2 linked regions of the Pigmentibacter sp. JX0631 genome follow. The protein of the gene in region 1 interacts with the protein of each later gene in a pairwise test. Links are inferred from orthologs where the notes say so. Each region holds a gene or a part of one and is shown on either strand. Other genes may lie near its edges. The genes, in order: QEJ31_RS06985 and priA.

Region 1 (8,947 bases):
AATATTAATAAGAAGATTTATCTATATCAAAAATTTATATCCTTAATCCAATAATATTATGAAAAAGTAAAACTATTTTTCATTTAATAATCTACATAGTGTAAAAAAAATTATTTATTATTGATTATAAAATTCAGTAATTTATAATTACACAAAACATTCCAAAAAATATTAATAGGGTTATTAATATTTTAATTTCGTCGTTATAGGGAGAGATAAATGTCACTACGACTTGTGTCTTTTGGTCTATTTTCAGTAATTCTGTTACCAGCGCAAGTATTTGCAGGTGGTCCTACAATTACAAATAAATGTAAACTAGGAACTGTGAATACTCCAACTAATTCAGCAGGATTTTTAATGGATGAGGAATGTAAAAACGCTTATGTTTTGCCACCAAGTGTTGGAAAAGTTTCAGTCAGTGCAGTTCAGCAAAATCAGAATTTAGGTTTTTGTCCTGCGTTACGTTTAGATCAAGAAGCAATAAAGCAGAGTGCTAAAACAAAGTTAGTGATTATTCAGAAAATAAATAAGATGATAAAAGATTATGAACCAATTCAGATTCAAAGAGATAAACTTTACTCAACTTTAGTAGAAAAGAAAGCTGATTTTGATTCAGCAACACTTATATATAATAAAGCAGCTACTAAAGAAAAAGACTTTATTGATCAAGTAACAGAAACTAAGAAGACTTATGATCGTCTTGTTTTATTAGGTGCTAGTCCTGAAGATATCAAAGCTGCTAAAGATAAATATGAATCAACGCTTGCTTCTTATAAGATTTTTGTTGCAGGAGATTTAACCAGCGCTGAGAATAATTATAATTTTACTAAAAAAGAATATCAACGTTACAATGATGAATATGCTTACTATGATTCTAAATATGTAGAAAGCGTAAAACCATTATCTGACTTGCAAAAAATGGTAGATGATATTGAAGAAGCTGCTCTAAATAGTTACAAAAAATATGTTCCTTTAGAAGGCCTAACTGCTACTATGGTCTTTAATATAAACTCAGCGAGCCTAGTAAGCGATTTTAGCAACATGAATCGTAATTTAAATTTAAGTTGGCAACAACTTCCTATTAAAGATGCTTATTTTATTGCTTCACTGAAAAATGATTCAGGTGCTGCAGACGCAAGTGTTTCAACTGTAATTGATTCTTCTATACCTGGAATTAAGTCACAAACTATAAATAATATAGATGTTAATTCTCCACTTCCAACTCTTCATGATAAGGAAGTTGCTGCTCAATTTCCTTTTGGAAGTTTATCTGGAAAAGTTAGATTAAATTTAAATGGAGCTTGTGTTTACTATACAAATGTTAACGTACCAGCTCCTGGTGCAGACATTCAAAATATATCTGCAAATATAAGTTTGAATGTTAATTATACTTATCAAGCAAAACAAACTCGTTCATTTACGGCTAAATATAATTTTTATAATATGTTCACTAGAATTGAAAAGAAATCTACTTCTGGCGGGTGGTTTTCTACATCAAGCGTCCATTCAGTTGTTGAAGATAAAAATTCAAGCGATTGGTTTGATTTAAAGTTTGATGGAGATTATATTTACACTAAAGAAGAACAAGACGATATAAAACGTGAAGAACGTGCGCTTTTAATTGATAGAGCTTTAAGACAATTTGCTATGATGAATGCTGGCAGTACACCTCCAGGATTAGTATCTCCTCCAACATCTGGTGTAATGTATGCAGCTAATAGTTTAGGTAAATGTTATCATTACTACTGCCAAATTGGATCTTTTGTTTTAGGAACTGTTGGTTCAATATTTGGTAGTTCAAACGCAGTTGCGGCCTTTAAAGGCAAAACAAATATTTGGGTTGAAGATAAAGTAACTGAATTTCAAATCATAGATCGTTCTGGATCATTAACATTTAGTAAATAATTGTGGCTCTAAAAATTAGAGCCCTTTTTTATAAGAGAAAAATAATGAAATTATTAAATAAATTTGTCTTATTCAAATTAAGTTTAGTATTTTGCTGTGCAAATGCACAAAATGTGTATCAAATAAATATACTAGAAAGTAGAGAACCAGTTACTTTTACTATTGATAGTTACAATACTATATCGTTTATTTCCTTCCCAAAATATTTAAATGGGAATTTGAATTTCTCTAATGTAAGTTTAGGAAATTTTTATCCTGGAGGAGTAAATGTAAGTAATTGTGCTACCGTAGAATCTCGAGCTAGAAATGCAGTGAATCAGATGTTTCCTGAATCAATGCGAATTGAACAAAAAAATATGGTTCGAAAAAATGGAACTGTATTGATAAATTTGAATTCAGGAGTATCTTTTGCATTAAGTAATTTTCGAAGGAAAGTATTAGATAAAGCAGCTGAAGTTATGCATACTGATATTTCAAAGTTTGATTTAGATAATAGTTTTCAAATAGATAAAGTAACTTATACAATTGATTATGACAAAAATTCCATAACAAATATTATTGATAGTAAAGATGAAATAAAACCTCAAACAGATAAATTTTTAAATCAATTATTTTTTAATAATGGCTATACTAGCACGGAAATTTCTGCAAGCGATTTAATTTGTGACTTATATTCAGGGAAAGCAAAAATTAAAATGATTTTTTCTGGTAAGTATGGAAAACAAACAACAACAACATATTTACTTGAAAGAAGCGAAATAGAAGCAGTATATCAAAATATGCTTTTGCATAGTAATGATTACTATGATTTGAGTGCTTATAACTCTAAAAACAAAAATTTGGTTTTGTCAGGAATGTATTTAAAAGAATCTTTGGATAAAATTAATAAATTTGATCTTGACAAAAAAATATTTTTGAGTATTTATGAACAAATAGTATCTCAAGAATCAGGAAAAGTAATTCTAAATATTGATAACCAAACGTTGTATAAAAAAATGGAAGTGCAAGACAATAAACCGTATACATATTTAGGAAATGTAACATTTGATTACAAACCGTAGTATACAAAGATTTAAAGGTTATTGGTATGAATAAAAAAGTTGGTATTATTTCACTATTGATGACTTCAATATGTTTTTTTAGTATTTTTCTTTTTTATAAGAAAGAACTAAAAAAAGAAATTGAAGAGCAAAGTACAGATACTAAGAAATATAATTTTCCTACTAACGCCTCTTTACCTAATTCTACAACAAAAAATACAGATAGTATAAAAAATAAAGAAGAATATCTTTCATCTGCCAGCAGCGTAAATTCAAGTAATAAAAATGAACCTATTAATATTGAACAAGCAGAGGAAGAAAAAGCATTTTTATTGGAGAAAATTAAAAGAGATAATGCAATTGAGAGACTGAATAATAATAATTTAACAGAAGCTGAGAGACGTGATTATGTTGAGATTTATAATAGGTTAAGCCAACTAGATAGTTTTATATATAAAAATAAAATGAATGAGTTATCAGAAAAAGTTGCAGAAGTTGAAGCCAAGCATGATCTAAAATTGAAAGAACTTGGAATTTCTAAGTAATATAATTTAAACTAATACCTTGATTTAGTAGGGAATAATATTCATAAATATTAATATATTTTCTATTTTTCTAAATATTGAAGTCACTACATGTTAAGTAAATTTACCATTAAAACAATAACCTAGATTGTAATGTCACAATATAATTTTAAAGAGTTTTATGTTAACAACAGAAAGTCTATTATTTCAATTTTTTGACATAATGAGGAATATTTTTCTCAGTAAATTTTTAATTCTCCGAAAAAAGGTTTTGCTTTTTTCTTTCTAGGAGAAGTTATGTACAAAATAAAATTTATTGTAGTTTCTTTAGTATTTTTTTTACAATTTTCTTCGTATGCAGACTTTTTCTCTGCTGTTAATGAAGAGCCTAGTATTTATACCTCAAATAATCTTCAAGAGTTTGTTACTACAATTTCTCAGTATGAACCAGAAACTCCAGAAAAGGCCGTTTTTTTGCAAAAAATTGTTGATTACTACAAGAAAGTACATATCTTAAATTCAATTCAAAAAAATAACTATGTCGTTGATTGTATTCCATTTGCGGAACAACCTGCTCTAATAGATTTTCCAAAATTAGCAGAGAGTTTAATAGATGAAGTTAAAGAAAGTTTTTCTCAAAATTTTTCTGAATTGGTAAGAGTGGGGAGTAATTTTGAAGTCAATTCATCACTTGAATGTCCTTATGGCAGTGTAGCAATTATTCGTCCAACAAAAATGTTATTGACTTCTAAATATACCAATAAAAAAGATTTTTTTTCTTTGAATTCCGATCCAAATATTTTATTTAATAGCTCAGGTTCTGGCTATACATGGGAGCAAGGTGTAAACGAAAATAATCAACTTATTCAAATTAAAACAAAAAAATCAGAAGCTTTTTTTCGAGGTCCTCAATTGCAGTCAGTTACTCCAGCAAGTCATGCGGATCACTCAATAGCTCAATTTTGGCTTATTAATAGGGGTTCAGAAGGGACTTATTCTGTTGAGTTTGGTTTGATTGCAAGTTCATATTTTACGTCGTCTCCTTCAACAAGTATTTTTATTTTTGCTAGTGTTGATAATTATGGTTCTAAATCTTGTTATAATATGTATTGTGCTAATTTTATTCAAATGCCAGGCACTCCTGCTTTTGGAACACCACTCAAAAACAAGAATAACGATTTTATATTTCAAGTGAATCATCTTGATAAAAATAACGCGCAATCCGGATATTACCTAACCCTAGTTACAGGAGACTCCTCTGCTCAGATGACAACTTTAGCAATGGGTTATTATCCAGATCGTGTATATCCTTCAACTAATGTTTTACCAAATGCGTTTAGTGTTGGAGCAGAGGTATATGCAAGTAGTCCAAATAACGGAACAGTTATGTATGGAAATTATGTTAATCCTTACCCTGAATATCAAGGAGAAAAACAAATCAACATCTTTACACAGAATGGAAATTATTTTCCTTTTTATTCTTCAATAGAAGCATTTCCTTATAATTTGATTTGGCATTTTGGTCAGAAAAAATAATATCTAAATCTTCTAGTGCCTTTTAAAAAGGGATGTCATCATCCATAGGTCTAGAGTTGCTACTGAATGAAGATGAAGAACTATTTCTGGTAGGAGAAGTTGAGTCATAATTACTAGGACCAGAATAGTAGTCATTTATATCATTAGCTGGTGGGATATCATTCATATCACGGCCTTGATTAGAATTCATACTTTCTAAAAATTGCATGTTATTTGCTACAATTTCTGTTGTATATCTTTTTTGTCCCTGCTGATCTTGCCAAGAGCGAGTTTGAAGTTTTCCTTCTATGTAAACAAGTCGGCCCTTTTTCAAATACTTATGAGCTAGTTCGGCTTGACGACCCCATAATACAACTCTGTGCCATTCTGTTCTCTCTTCTTTATTTCCATCTTTCGTCCAAGTTTCGCTTGTAGCAATACTTAAAGTACAGACTTGTTGTCCGCTGGTTGTGCTGCGCATATCAGGTTCTTGTCCCAACCTTCCGACAAGAATGACTTTATTAACTCCGGACATAAGCAATTCTCCTTACTTATAAAAACAAATGATTTATGGGAATAAAAAATGCTCCCTTCCTAGGCTTATAGTCAGGATACTTTTGCGTCAATTGCGTTTTTACAGCCGACGGTTTTTTACGCAACCTAGAACAGATCCTGGTCAAGCTAAACGATTGTAGTCGTCAAAAAGTTTTAAAGGAAATTTTTCATTGACGTAAAATTCTCTTGTAAAATTAAGTATACTTTCCGATGAAGGTGTAGGGATGCTAGATGACCGTTTTAACCATTTGAAGAGGCTTGCTAGCAATTTGTTATAGTGCTAATTGTTAGTGCTCATTTTATGTGGTAGATAGTTATTTATCATATATCACTCATAATTTTTATACTTGCTGTTTTCGTGGGGAAAGAATGACGAACTTTCAAAGAACTCTCAGACGTAGCGTATCATTCTCAGGTATTGGAGTTCATTCAGGAAACTTAATATCTGTAGAAATAAGACCGGCTGTAGCAAATACTGGAGTTCTTTTTCAACGTACTGATCTTCCAGGAAAACCTTATATTAAAGCAGATCCTTTTGCTGTCTTTGATACGAGCCTAGCAACAAGAATTGGAAATCAGCAGGTTTATGTTTCTACTATTGAACATTTGATGGCCGCACTTTATGGATTTGGTATCGATAATGCAATTATTGAAATTAATAATAGTGAAATGCCTATCTTAGATGGATCTTCCGCACCTTTTTTGGTGCTACTAGATGAAGCTGGAATCCAGGAATTGTCTGAACCCAAAAAAGTTATAATTGTTGAAAACACAATAGAAGTGGTCGATGAAAAAAATCCAACTCGTTTTGTTCGCATTGAACCATCAAAAAAACCTATTATCTCGTATGCAATTGATTTTGGTAATGTGGAAGCTATCGGCAGACAAGCTATCTCCCTCGATTACACGGCAAAATCATTTTGTGAACTTTTTTCCTTTGCACGTACTTTTGGATTGAAAGAAGAAATTGATTTTCTACATTCAAAAGGTTTAGCAAAAGGAGGATCTTTAGATAACGCTATCGTTGTGTCAAGAACAACTGGTGTTATGAATGCTAAAGGACTGCGCAATGCTCAGGAATTTGTTATGCATAAAGCACTAGATTGCATTGGTGACTTGCATTTAATAGGTATGCCAGTACTGGGACATGTAATAGCTAACAAGGCTGGTCATGATTTGCATAATAAACTTGCTAGAGCAATATTGACAAATACTTCTGCTACTAGAGTATTTGTGCCTAATGCAAAAGATACAAATCGTTTAAAAGCTCTCCTAACTTATCCAAAATCATTAAGCGAATTAAAAACAAATTTAGTAGGTCTTGCCACAGGCTAACTGTCTCCTAAAGTTTAAAAAAATAATAGAAATTTTCGAATACTAGTGTTAGTGTTCATGTTACTAATGCGGTTTTTAAATCTTTTTTTATTCTTATATTTCAAGAGTTGTAGACTTTCATATTGAATTATAAATATTATAAAAATAGATTAGACCTTGTTGACTCTTACAAAATCGGGGTTAAGTTTTGACCGCAACTATTTTTTTCTGTCGCAATGTACACAAAAACCCCCGACAGTTTCCTGGAGTATTATTAGATGAGTACAAAACGTAACTATTATGACATTTTACAGGTATCAAAGAATGCTTCTGCAGACGAAATAAAAAAAGCTTACCGTAAACTTGCTGTTCAGTATCATCCTGATCGTAATCCTGGAGACAAGGTAGCAGAAGAAAAATTTAAGGAAGCAGCTGAAGCATATGAAGTTCTCAGCGATTCTGCAAAGCGTCAACGATTTGATCAATTTGGGCATGCAGGAGTGAATGGCGCTGGTTTTGGCGGCGGTGGATTTGGGAACGTCGATGATGTTTTTGAACATTTTGGTTCAATATTTGAAGATCTTTTTGGAATGGGCGGCGGACGAAAAAGAGGCGGCGGTAACAGAGCTAGGAAGGGTAGTGATCTTCGTTACGATTTAAAAATAACGTTTAAAGAATCTGTACTTGGGACAGAAAAGAAAATTCAAATCCCTCGTAAATCAGCATGCTCATCTTGTGAAGGATCTGGTGCTGCTAAAGGGACGAAACCTGTGACTTGTTCAACTTGTCGTGGGCAAGGTCAAGTTGCAGTACAACAAGGTTTTTTTACTTATGCTTCAACATGTCCTGATTGTAATGGAAGCGGAAAAAGTATTTCAACTCCTTGTAGCGATTGTAAAGGTTCGGGATTTCAAACAAAATCTTCAAATATTAATGTAAAAATTCCTGCGGGAATAGATACAGGCATGCGTCTTCGTGTTTCTGGAGAAGGAGAAGGTGGTGCGAATGGAGGGCCAGCTGGAGACTTATATGTTTTCATCGAAGTCGAATCTAACCCATTTTTTAAGCGCGAAGAGTTTGATCTCGTATATTCATTGAAAATAGGTGTAGCTCAAGCCATTTTAGGTACAGACGTAAGTATTGATTGTTTTGAAGAAGAGCCACGTAAAATTGAAATACCTGCTGGGATACAACCAGGACAAAGACTCATAGTTCAGGGAGCAGGTATTCCTAAATTAGAAAAATATGGTAGAGGTAAAGGGGATCTTGTAATTGAAGTTAGTGTTGAGATTCCTACGAAAGTAAATAAAGAGGCAGAAGAGCATTTGCGTGCATTTGCGCAAAAAGTTGGGCAAAACGTAAAAAACAATAACGGGTTTTTTGACAAAATATTTGGGTAATTCATATGAAAATACATTTTTTTAATACTCTTACAGGCAAAAAAGAACTTTTTAATCCTTTAAGTGCAGGTAAGGTTAAAATGTATTGTTGTGGAGTAACGCCATACGGAAATACTCATATAGGTCATAGTCGAACTTTTTTTTCTTATGATTTACTTTATAGGACTCTTGCTGATCAGGGTTATGAGATAGAATGGGCTAGAAATATTACAGATGTTGATGATAAAATTATCAATAAAGCTAATTCTGAAGGTGTTTCTTGCAGTGATATAGTTTCTCGTTATGTTGGTGAGCAAGATGAAATGTTAGAATTATTCAATTTGCTTCGGCCGCAGTATGAGCCTAAAGTAACAGAGTCAATTCCGCAAATAATTTCCCTTATTCAAACATTAATTGAAAAAGAATTTGCTTATGTTTCTAAATCAGGTGTTTATTATCGAGTCAGAAAATTTAGTGAGTATGGCAAATTAAGTAAAAATAAAATTAATGATCTTAAAAAAGGTGCAAGAATTGAGGTTGATGAAGCAAAAGAAGATGCCTTAGATTTTGCTCTTTGGAAATTTGTCAAACCTGGTGAAATATTTTGGTCATCTCCTTGGGGAGATGGTCGTCCTGGCTGGCATGTTGAGTGTTCTGCCATGATTCATTCAAAATTTGGAGATTCCATCGATATACATATGGGTGGTAGAGATCT
Region 2 (8,999 bases), 1.6 Mb from region 1 along the record:
AGGATGATACTGTTATCTGGATTTCACACTTCTTAAAAGATGCAGGAAGTTCAATTGATCTATTACTAAAGGGAAACGCTATCAGTTATTTATTAACTAAACAAGATTCTTCTGGTCTTGTTTTTGGTTTTAAAGTACAAACACAACCTGCAAAAATATATGAAGATTTAAGAAAAATTATGGAAAAAGGTGTTCTAATTTTTTATGTCTATGAAGATGCTTTAGAACGTGGTTTTGAAATGGAAGAAATGATATTTGGACCACAAGGAATAGCGCGAGCAGATTTTCCAATTCTTTTTGAAAAATATGATCATATTTTGCACTGGTAAATTTTAGGAAAAAAAATGACAAATAATATTTTAACTGCTGTAAATTTATATCAGGATATTTTTAGTGATGTTTTAACGAGTGAAAACGTTCTTGAACGATTTACATGTTACTATCAAACAACTCCTGTTCCTTTATGGAATACTGCTTTTCACAATAATACTTACTATTCTTATGAAGATATATTGAAATTAAATACTTATTATAAGTTAAAGAATATTCAGGGATATTTTCTTTCATTTGATAATAAATACCAAGAATTCTCTATTTACAATGGTTCTTTTTTTTATTTAAGCAAGAATAGTTTTAACCAAGATTTTTTGATTAAACAAAAAATTTCTGTGAAAGAAATTAAAGATTGTTCAGAATATTGTAAATATCTTTCAGTTTTATTTGAAATAGATTTGGAAACCGAAAAAGAGTTATGTGCTATGTTGAGCCTTAAAGATAGAAAATATAAAAACAAAAATTTTTGTGCTTATATTGATGGTGTAATATGCGCAACAATTACTATTACTTTAAATGAATTTGATAATGCTTATATCTCTAATTTAGCAGTATTTCCCGAATTTAGAAAGAAAAATTTGGCAAGTTTATTAATTCATTTTCTTATTCAAGAATTTTGTGATAAAAATATCTATACTTTAACTGCAAAAAATAGTGTTTTAAGCCAATTTTCATTACCTAATTTAGGATTTCAAAATATGGGTGAAATAAATTTAATTCCTTTAGAAAAAATGAATCATACCATGCAAAACTTTTAAATATTTTCCTTTGCTTTCCAATTATGCAGCTTAAAATTGCCATTTAAATTTTTTTCAAAAATCTTTAAATGCTTTTTTTTGGGGCAAATTATATGTCTTTCTTTGGCAAGAGAAAGCATTGGTAGATCTGCAATATGATCACTCCATCCACTGTGCCATTCAATATTTGTGCCTAGTATTTTTTCTATTCTTTTTATCTTTTCTGCTTGATAACAATTTTTCGATTTAAGAATAACTCCGCCTGCAAAATAAGTTAGTTCACTTCCAATGATAAGCCGAATATTTTGTACTTTACCGTGTAGCATACCTCTTACCCAAGTTTGTCCTGACGCTGTGACAATAACAATTTCAATTCCTTGAGATTTTAACTGTTGAAATGTAGGAATGACTTCTGTAAATAAAAGAGAATTGCTTTCTGTGGCTAAAATATTTCGCAAAAATTGTGCGCAAAGTTTTTTATCTTTTCCAACCGTCAAGCTCCAAAGTATGACAGACTTGGCAAAGGTTTTATCCAGTCTAAAAATTGCAGTTGCTAATAAAAATGGCGTCCATAATAATAAAAGAAAAAGCCGGTAAGGTTCATTTGAAATAATTTTTTTTAAGATGATTAAAAAAGAATCTTTCGAAATTAGTGTTCCATCAAAATCAAAAAAAGCATAGCGAATTTTTTCCATTGAAACTCCAATTTATGGGATCCAAACTTAGTTAGACAGTTCTTATTCCCAGTTTAAGAAGAAAATGGCAAAATTTGAAGAAGTAAGCAAGTTTTTTAGAATATGCTTATCTCACTTGTCTCCATATATGTGACTTAATTTTCCTTCAGCCTTTAATTTTTTTAGTGCTTCATCAATTTTATTCAGAAGTGGTTTCTGATTCCGTGATTTTAGGATTGCAATGTAATTAGGGTCTAGATTGAAAGGCTTTTTTAAGATCCTAAACTCATTTCGTCTTTTTTGAATTTCAGGATTTTTGGCACCCATTATGGCACTATTCAAACCTTCAGCCCCAGGACCAATTAAAAATCCATCTATTTTATCTTGTAAAAGAAGTTCTAATTGGCTTTCTATACTAAAGGTTTCTACATAGTTAAAACCATTTTCTTTGAGCATTTTTTCAAAGATATAACCATAATTTGCTCCACGCAGAGCGGCTATTTTTTTATTTTTCAAGTCTTCATAAGTCTCAAATTTTAATGGATTTTTTTTTGTAGTAACGACTACTATTTTATCATAGTAAAGTGGTTCTTCTGAAAAATCAAAAATCTTAAGTCTTTCATTTGAACGTGAAAAACCAATTATAGCATATTTTCCAAGATTTGCATCTTCTACTGCTTTAGGCCAATTTTGTAATTTATATTCAGCAGTTAAATTTATTTCTTTTGTAATAATATTCATAAGTTCAATTAAATAGCCTTTGGGATGTTGCATTTCATCAAGATAAATTTTTGGAGCACGGGAATTATTGCCCGTGATTATTAATCTATCTTCTTCAGCTATACTCATGGTGCAAAATAAAAGTAGTAAACAAAATAAAATGTTTTTAAAATATGATAATAGCATGGAAAAAAGTCCTTTTAAATTTCAACAAGTATATCATCAAAATAATTTAGACACTAGCATTTTTAAGTTTACCTTGGAAATATTTAGCTCAATATTTAATCCTTGTTTTTTTAAAGGATGGTATTAAGAAAGAGATCTGTTTTGTGTTAAGTGAAGGAATGAATAGGGCAGGTAATATGGCATCTGAATTAGGCAAAATAAAATTTGGCAAATTTGGAGTAGTTGGCTCAACGGGACTGCTGCTAACTTACTCCATACCAATAAATTTATTTGATATAATAGAAGGCACATTTTGTTTAGTACCAATGCGTTCAGGGAAAAATATCAAAATTTATGTCGCTATATTTCTAGAATTTTGCGAAGAACCTAGTTTTGTTTGTCAAAGTATTATTCAAGAAGTTCCTTATACAAGGCATTTATCTAAACAATATATTTCTTATCTACTTTGGATATCTGAATATTATTTACATCCAATTGAAAAAATTATTCCATTAATTGCGCCACAATTTTTATGGAATACTACAAAACATAACATATTATTTAAAAGAATAAGTAACTATATTAAATGTATTCAAAAAGAAGAATATACTCTTATTTATAATCAAAAAAAGGAAAAATTAAAAGGAGAAATTCAATATCCTAAAAGAGATGAAATACATTTGAATAAAGAGCAAAGTGAAGTATACGAAAATTTAATTACGTTGAATGAAGGGGTTGTTTTATTACATGGAGTTACTGGTTCTGGAAAAACAGAAATTTATTTAAAATATGCTCAATATATTTTATCTAAACAAAAAACAGTATTAATTTTAGTTCCTGAAATATCATTAACACCACAAATGACTTCAAGGTTTAGAGCTCTTTTCGGTCTAGATTTAGCAATAGTTCATTCAGGACTTACAAATTTAGAATATGAAATTGAATGGTTTAAAATTCATCTTGGATTGGCTAAAGTTGTATTGGGTGTTAGAACTTCTATATTTTCCTCAATACAAAATCTAGGTTTAATAATTATTGATGAAGAGCATGACAGTAGTTATAAATCACAAGATTCCGTTGCGTATCATGCCCGAGATCTTGCCATAGTTAGATCAAAAAAAGAAAAAGCTGTCTGTATTTTAGGTTCTGCTACCCCTTCAGTAGATTCTATGTATAATGTTACACTTAAAAAATATTACTACTATAAATTAACCCAAAAATTTTCGAAACAAAAAGTTGATCATGTAATTATTGATAGTAAAAAATATCTTCAACTAGATAGAAATAAAAAGAATTCCTTGACCGCTTTAAAATCTTCACAAGTAACATTTTCTGAAGATGTTATTTGTCCTGAAGTATATGAATTTTTAAATCGTAAAAAAGAACTTAATGAACAAAGTATTATAATTTTAAATAGAAGAGGTTATGTTAATTTTGCCGTTTGTAGCCAATGTGCATCACCACTAAAATGCCCGAAATGTTCAGTAACAACAACTTTACATCAAAAAGGTAAAATTGAAATTTGTCACTATTGTGGTTTTAAAGAACAAATAAGAAATAACTGCCCCACTTGCCATGCAAATAAATTTATTTTTAAAGGAGTAGGGACTCAACAAATTGAGGAATTAATAAAAGAAAAAATTCCTGATTTAAAAATTGCTCGTTTAGACAGAGATGTTCTTACAAGTAATTCAAAATTAAACCAGATTTTAGAAGATTTTCGTACACATAAAACAGATTGTTTAGTTGGTACCCAAATGTTGGCTAAAGGACATGATTTCCCATTAGTAACTTTAGTTGTTGTTTTGCATGTTGAAGATGCGCTTTTTCTCCCTGACTTTCGTTCAGGTGAAAGGACGTTTCAATTGCTAAATCAAGCAATGGGCAGAGCAGCAAGGGGAGAAAAATCTGGTACAGTGGTTCTACAATCTTTAATAACAGGTCATCCAATCATTGATTTTGCTCTTACAAATAATAGTGATGAATTTTTTAACAGAGAATTGACATTAAGAAAGTATGGTTTTCATCCCCCATTTTCAAGACAAATTCTTATCGAAATTAATGGAAAAAATAAAGATAAAGTTGATAACCTTGCAAATAAAGTAAAAGGAATTTTAATTCAGTTTTGGCAGGAGCAAAAATTTGCTATGAACTCTATAAGACTAGCTGGCCCCTATCCTGCAGTAATCGAAAAAATTAATAATTCTTATCGCATTCAGTTATGTATTAGTTCTATTAAAGAAATTCATCCTTTTTATTTATTTCCTAATTCTTTTTTTAATGACAAAGAATTGATAGGGCATTGTAAAATTGATGTAGATCCCTCTTCATTTTTATAGATACTAAAACAATTTAACCGATACTTGTTTTGGATCATTTCATTCTAATATTTAAGGATGATGTATGGCTCAAAAGTCTGAAAATGCAGATAAAAATAATAAATTTTGTGTGCTTATCATTGAAGAAAAAAGTGATTTAAGAACATTTTTTATGGGAGTTTTAACAAAATCAGGTAATTTTGAGGTTAAAAATGCTGCAACACCAATTGAAGCATTAGATATTGTCAGTAAAGAAGCTGCGCAAATCCATGTTATTTTGTTTGATTGGGATATGAAGGAAATGAGTGGTGATGTTTTTGCGCAAAAAATAAAAAATGAAGTGAACTACGATCATATCGAACTTGTTGTTTGTTCTGCAGCAATTGCACAAGATGATAATTTTCTTCTAAATGAACTAGAAATTTATCATACAATGCCAAAAGTAGTAAATGCGGTAGATTTTTTGCGAAATATGGAAGAAATTAGGGCAGAATATTTTAACTCACAAAGTATTCAAACAAAAATTAAAAATTTAAAACATTTAATTCACGAGTCTGATTTACAAGCAATTGATTCTTTATTTTCTAATCAAGAAGTAGAAAATGAAATTACAAAAAATTCTAAATATACCTATCTTGGAGGAGAAGTTAGAATTCTACATAAGAAATATCAAGAAGCTATAGAATTTCTTAAACAACATTTAGAAAAAAATAGTGCAAATAAGTTAAATGAAAATTTAAAAACATTAAACACTTTAGGAAAAGCTTTGTGTTTAATAGGAAATTTTCAAGATGCAACGATGATCTATGAAAAGTTAGAAGCTAAAAGCCCAAATAATTTATCACATAAAATAATGCTCGGAGATGCATTATTAGGTCTTGATGATGTAAAAGGTGCTGAGAATAAATATCAAGAAGTTTTAGAAAAAGATAATACAAATAATGCTGCGCTAGAGGGTATGATTAAAACAAATTCTACTGTGGGAAATTTTGATCAAGCAAAATCATTTTTTGATAAAATTCAGGGAAATTTTGAAAGTAAAACACTTGCAAGTTTTTTTAATAATCGTGGTGTTGCTTTAGTTAAAAATGGTAAAATAAATGAAGCAATTATTTTTTATGAAAACGCTCTCCAATTCTTCGACAAATACAAATCTCATGTTTATTTTAACTTAGGAATGGCTTATTATCGATCTGGTAATATCACAAGTGCTGTGACTTGTTTCCAAGCAGCCATTGCGCAAGATGCTAAACTAGCTGAAGAAAAAGTTATTTTACGGGAGTTAAAAGAAAAAGGTGCAGAAAAATTTACCGAAGACTATCAGCAAGCCCTTCAAAAACGAAAAAAGTAAATATTTAGTATCATTAATTATATATTTAATTTCTGCTTTGACTGTTACTTGGGCAATTCAACTTTATGCATCTGGAAAAGTTACTTCTGGCAATCCATTGTTTATTTTAATAGCATTAATTTTAAGTACTTGGTTGCCCTTTTTTATTTCCTTAATGATTGCCCTCTTTTTTAAAATTCCGCTATATTATTTAGCATTAATGCCAAGGCTTAATAAAAAATTATTTTGGGCTATAATCGTTCCCTTATTAACTGCAGCTATCGGTTTGCAGTTTAGCATTAATTTTTCTCAAATATTTTATCAAGAATCCAATGAAGTTTTATTTCTATCAGGTAACACAGTTTATAGTATATTGCATCTCTTTTTAGTTCATCCTCTTTCTATTATTTTTTTTACTTGTATTTATGCCATAGGCTTAGAAGTGCAATTTCGTGGAATTCTAATTGAGCTTTTTAAAAAAATAGGAATTGCAAATGGCTGGTTTTTGGCAGGTGCATTTCAATTTTTTTGTTTTCTCCCCTTTCTTTGGTTTGGTTACTTTGGTGGCGGGGCGAGTAATACTTTTTACTGCTTATTATTTGCAATATTATTTGTGGGTCAATCAGGTTTTTGTTTCTGGTTATCGACATTTCATAAATTTATGACTAAAGATAAAATAGGTATAAATACAAAAGTTGAATCTATGAGATCACTATTGGTACCAATGATTTATTCTTGTGTTTTTTATTTTATTTATTTTTTTATTGTAATAAAGTTTTTTATTGAAAATGGAAATATGTGGATGTCAGGCCCAGCTAATGGTATAACTGTCATGATACAATCATTCATTACTATTTTTTTGCTCATGACGAAAAGGTTAAAACACTAATATGTTTTGGTACCAAAAAAAATTTCATACCTTTGTAAAACAAGTGATTTCTCCAAAAGTATCCTCAGTTGATAAAATTCTCCAAAAAGCTATGAGTCGACAAAGATCTTTATGGTGGATTTTTTTTCTCATTTTTAAACGAAATTTAATATATGCAGCATTCCTTCAAATTGCACTAATTTCTTTGGCATTATTTGCACCATTTGTTTTAAAAAATTATTTTGAGTTATTTTTAGTTCCAGCTTTTGCTGAGTTTAATAAAAAGTTACTTTTAAGTTCTTTGGGAATATTTGGATATTTTCTGGTTTTTATAGCAACATTTTATATCAAGCAAAAATTATTTACACATTGGAAAAGGCAAATAGAATTCAATTCATTAGACATTTTTGCAAAAATTTGTTGCTACTCGTTGAAAGATCAAAAGAAGATCATAGTAAAAAAATTTAGTGATGAAGAAGGCCGTTTTTTCTCAGACAAAATTAAAGATCTTCCAGCCATTTTCTTTCATGCATTTAGTTTACCAGCATTGATTGTAGCTTTTTTGTTTATATATTCTATAATGCAAAAATTGTTTATTATTCCAATTATAATTTTATTAATTTTATTTGCTTTTCAAATTTCTAATAAAATAATCATTCTCAGAGCTTTAAAAAAAGTAGCTTTTTTTATTCAAGCTAGAAGTAATATTATTCAAAAAATATTTATTTATGGTAACCGAGTTCATTTGTTAGCTTTAGAAAATTTCTTCATTAAAAAAGTCAATTTATTCCAAGAAAATTCAACTAATTTAGTTAAAGGTATTTTAACTCGTCTCTCTGCGGCAGGTTTAATTCAGTATTTTTCTGGATTTATAATAGCTATTCCTAGTCTTGCAGTATATTTATTAGTTAATCAAACGTATTCATTTCTAACAATAGCTACTTTAATTACATTTTTTTCATTAATTGATTATTTTTATGGAAATATATTAATATTTATTTCTAGGGTTAAAGATTTCAAAAAAAGTTTTCATTTATTTTCAATGCCTATACATTTAGAAAATAAAGATTCATATGATAAAAATGAAAAAATATTTAATAATAGTGAACAACAAAACAGAAAATTGGACAGTAATCAAATAAAACTATCGTTTCATAAAGCAGCATTTAATGATGGTAACAATATATGTCTTTACAATATAAACTATGAGCAACAACCGGGAAGTTTATCAGCTGTTATTGGGCAGAAAAATTCAGGTAAGTCAGCCTTTTTATCAGCTTGTACTGGTGATTTAAATATTATCAGCGGCGAGAAAAAACTCGTGCATAATGTGGAAGTATTGTCACATGAAACTTTACTTTTTGATGGTACTTTTAGAGAAAATATAATTTTAGATAGAGAATTTGAAGGTAGAAGATACGTAGATGTTATAAGAGCTTGTTCTCTAGAAAATGATTTCAATTCTTTAGATGATGGTGATGAAACTATTTTCGATTCTTTACTAAATAAATTTCCAGAATATTTTTTACGAAAAATAACTTTAGCTAGAACCCTATATGCAAAAGCTGATTTATACATTTTTGATGAACCTTTTATTGGTTTAACTTCAAATGAAGCCTCCATTTTTTTCCACGAGGGAATTCAAAAAATATTAGCTAATTCAAGTAGATTGATTGCAACCAGCAAATTAGAGTTTGCGGCTCTCTGCGATGAAATTCTGGTTATAAAAGAAGGGATGTTGGTTGAAGTTGGTACACATAAAAATTTATTAGAAAAGTCAGGACATTATGCGAGACTGCACTATGCTGCTGCTGATGCTCGACAATTTGGTCTTACAAGCGTTTATCAAAAAAT

What was found.
Region 2: the proteins of QEJ31_RS06985 (region 1) and priA interact in binary tests that used the Escherichia coli proteins (3 or more experiments, as listed by UniProt). The link is inferred for Pigmentibacter sp. JX0631 from one-to-one orthologs.

Annotation. Positions count from the first base shown.
Region 1 is NZ_CP123622.1:1,600,705-1,609,651, reverse strand. The notes cover bases 3,774-6,661. They hold QEJ31_RS06985 (single-stranded DNA-binding protein), read right to left. Parts: upstream 5,520-6,661; coding sequence 5,028-5,519; downstream 3,774-5,027. Other genes in these bases: lpxC (UDP-3-O-acyl-N-acetylglucosamine deacetylase), read left to right, coding at 5,909-6,661; QEJ31_RS06990 (neprosin family prolyl endopeptidase), read left to right, coding at 3,774-5,005. Also shown: QEJ31_RS07005 (hypothetical protein), read left to right, coding at 220-1,905; QEJ31_RS07000 (hypothetical protein), read left to right, coding at 1,950-2,966; QEJ31_RS06995 (hypothetical protein), read left to right, coding at 2,993-3,490; more of QEJ31_RS06990, read left to right, coding at 3,767-3,773; more of lpxC, read left to right, coding at 6,662-6,874; molecular chaperone DnaJ, read left to right, coding at 7,132-8,253; cysS (cysteine--tRNA ligase), read left to right, coding at 8,259-8,947. UniProt on the Escherichia coli protein: Plays an important role in DNA replication, recombination and repair. Binds to ssDNA and to an array of partner proteins to recruit them to their sites of action during DNA metabolism. Acts as a sliding platform that migrates on DNA via reptation.
Region 2 is NZ_CP123622.1:24,644-33,642, reverse strand. What follows is about bases 2,441-5,380. They hold priA (primosomal protein N'), read left to right. Parts: upstream 2,441-2,793; coding sequence 2,794-4,968; downstream 4,969-5,380. Other genes in these bases: QEJ31_RS00110 (response regulator), read left to right, coding at 5,033-5,380; QEJ31_RS00120 (transporter substrate-binding domain-containing protein), read right to left, coding at 2,441-2,650. Also shown: QEJ31_RS00135 (hypothetical protein), read left to right, coding at 1-329; QEJ31_RS00130 (GNAT family N-acetyltransferase), read left to right, coding at 345-1,091; QEJ31_RS00125 (HAD-IB family phosphatase), read right to left, coding at 1,088-1,765; more of QEJ31_RS00120, read right to left, coding at 1,877-2,440; more of QEJ31_RS00110, read left to right, coding at 5,381-6,298; QEJ31_RS00105 (hypothetical protein), read left to right, coding at 6,243-7,166; QEJ31_RS00100 (ATP-binding cassette domain-containing protein), read left to right, coding at 7,168-8,999.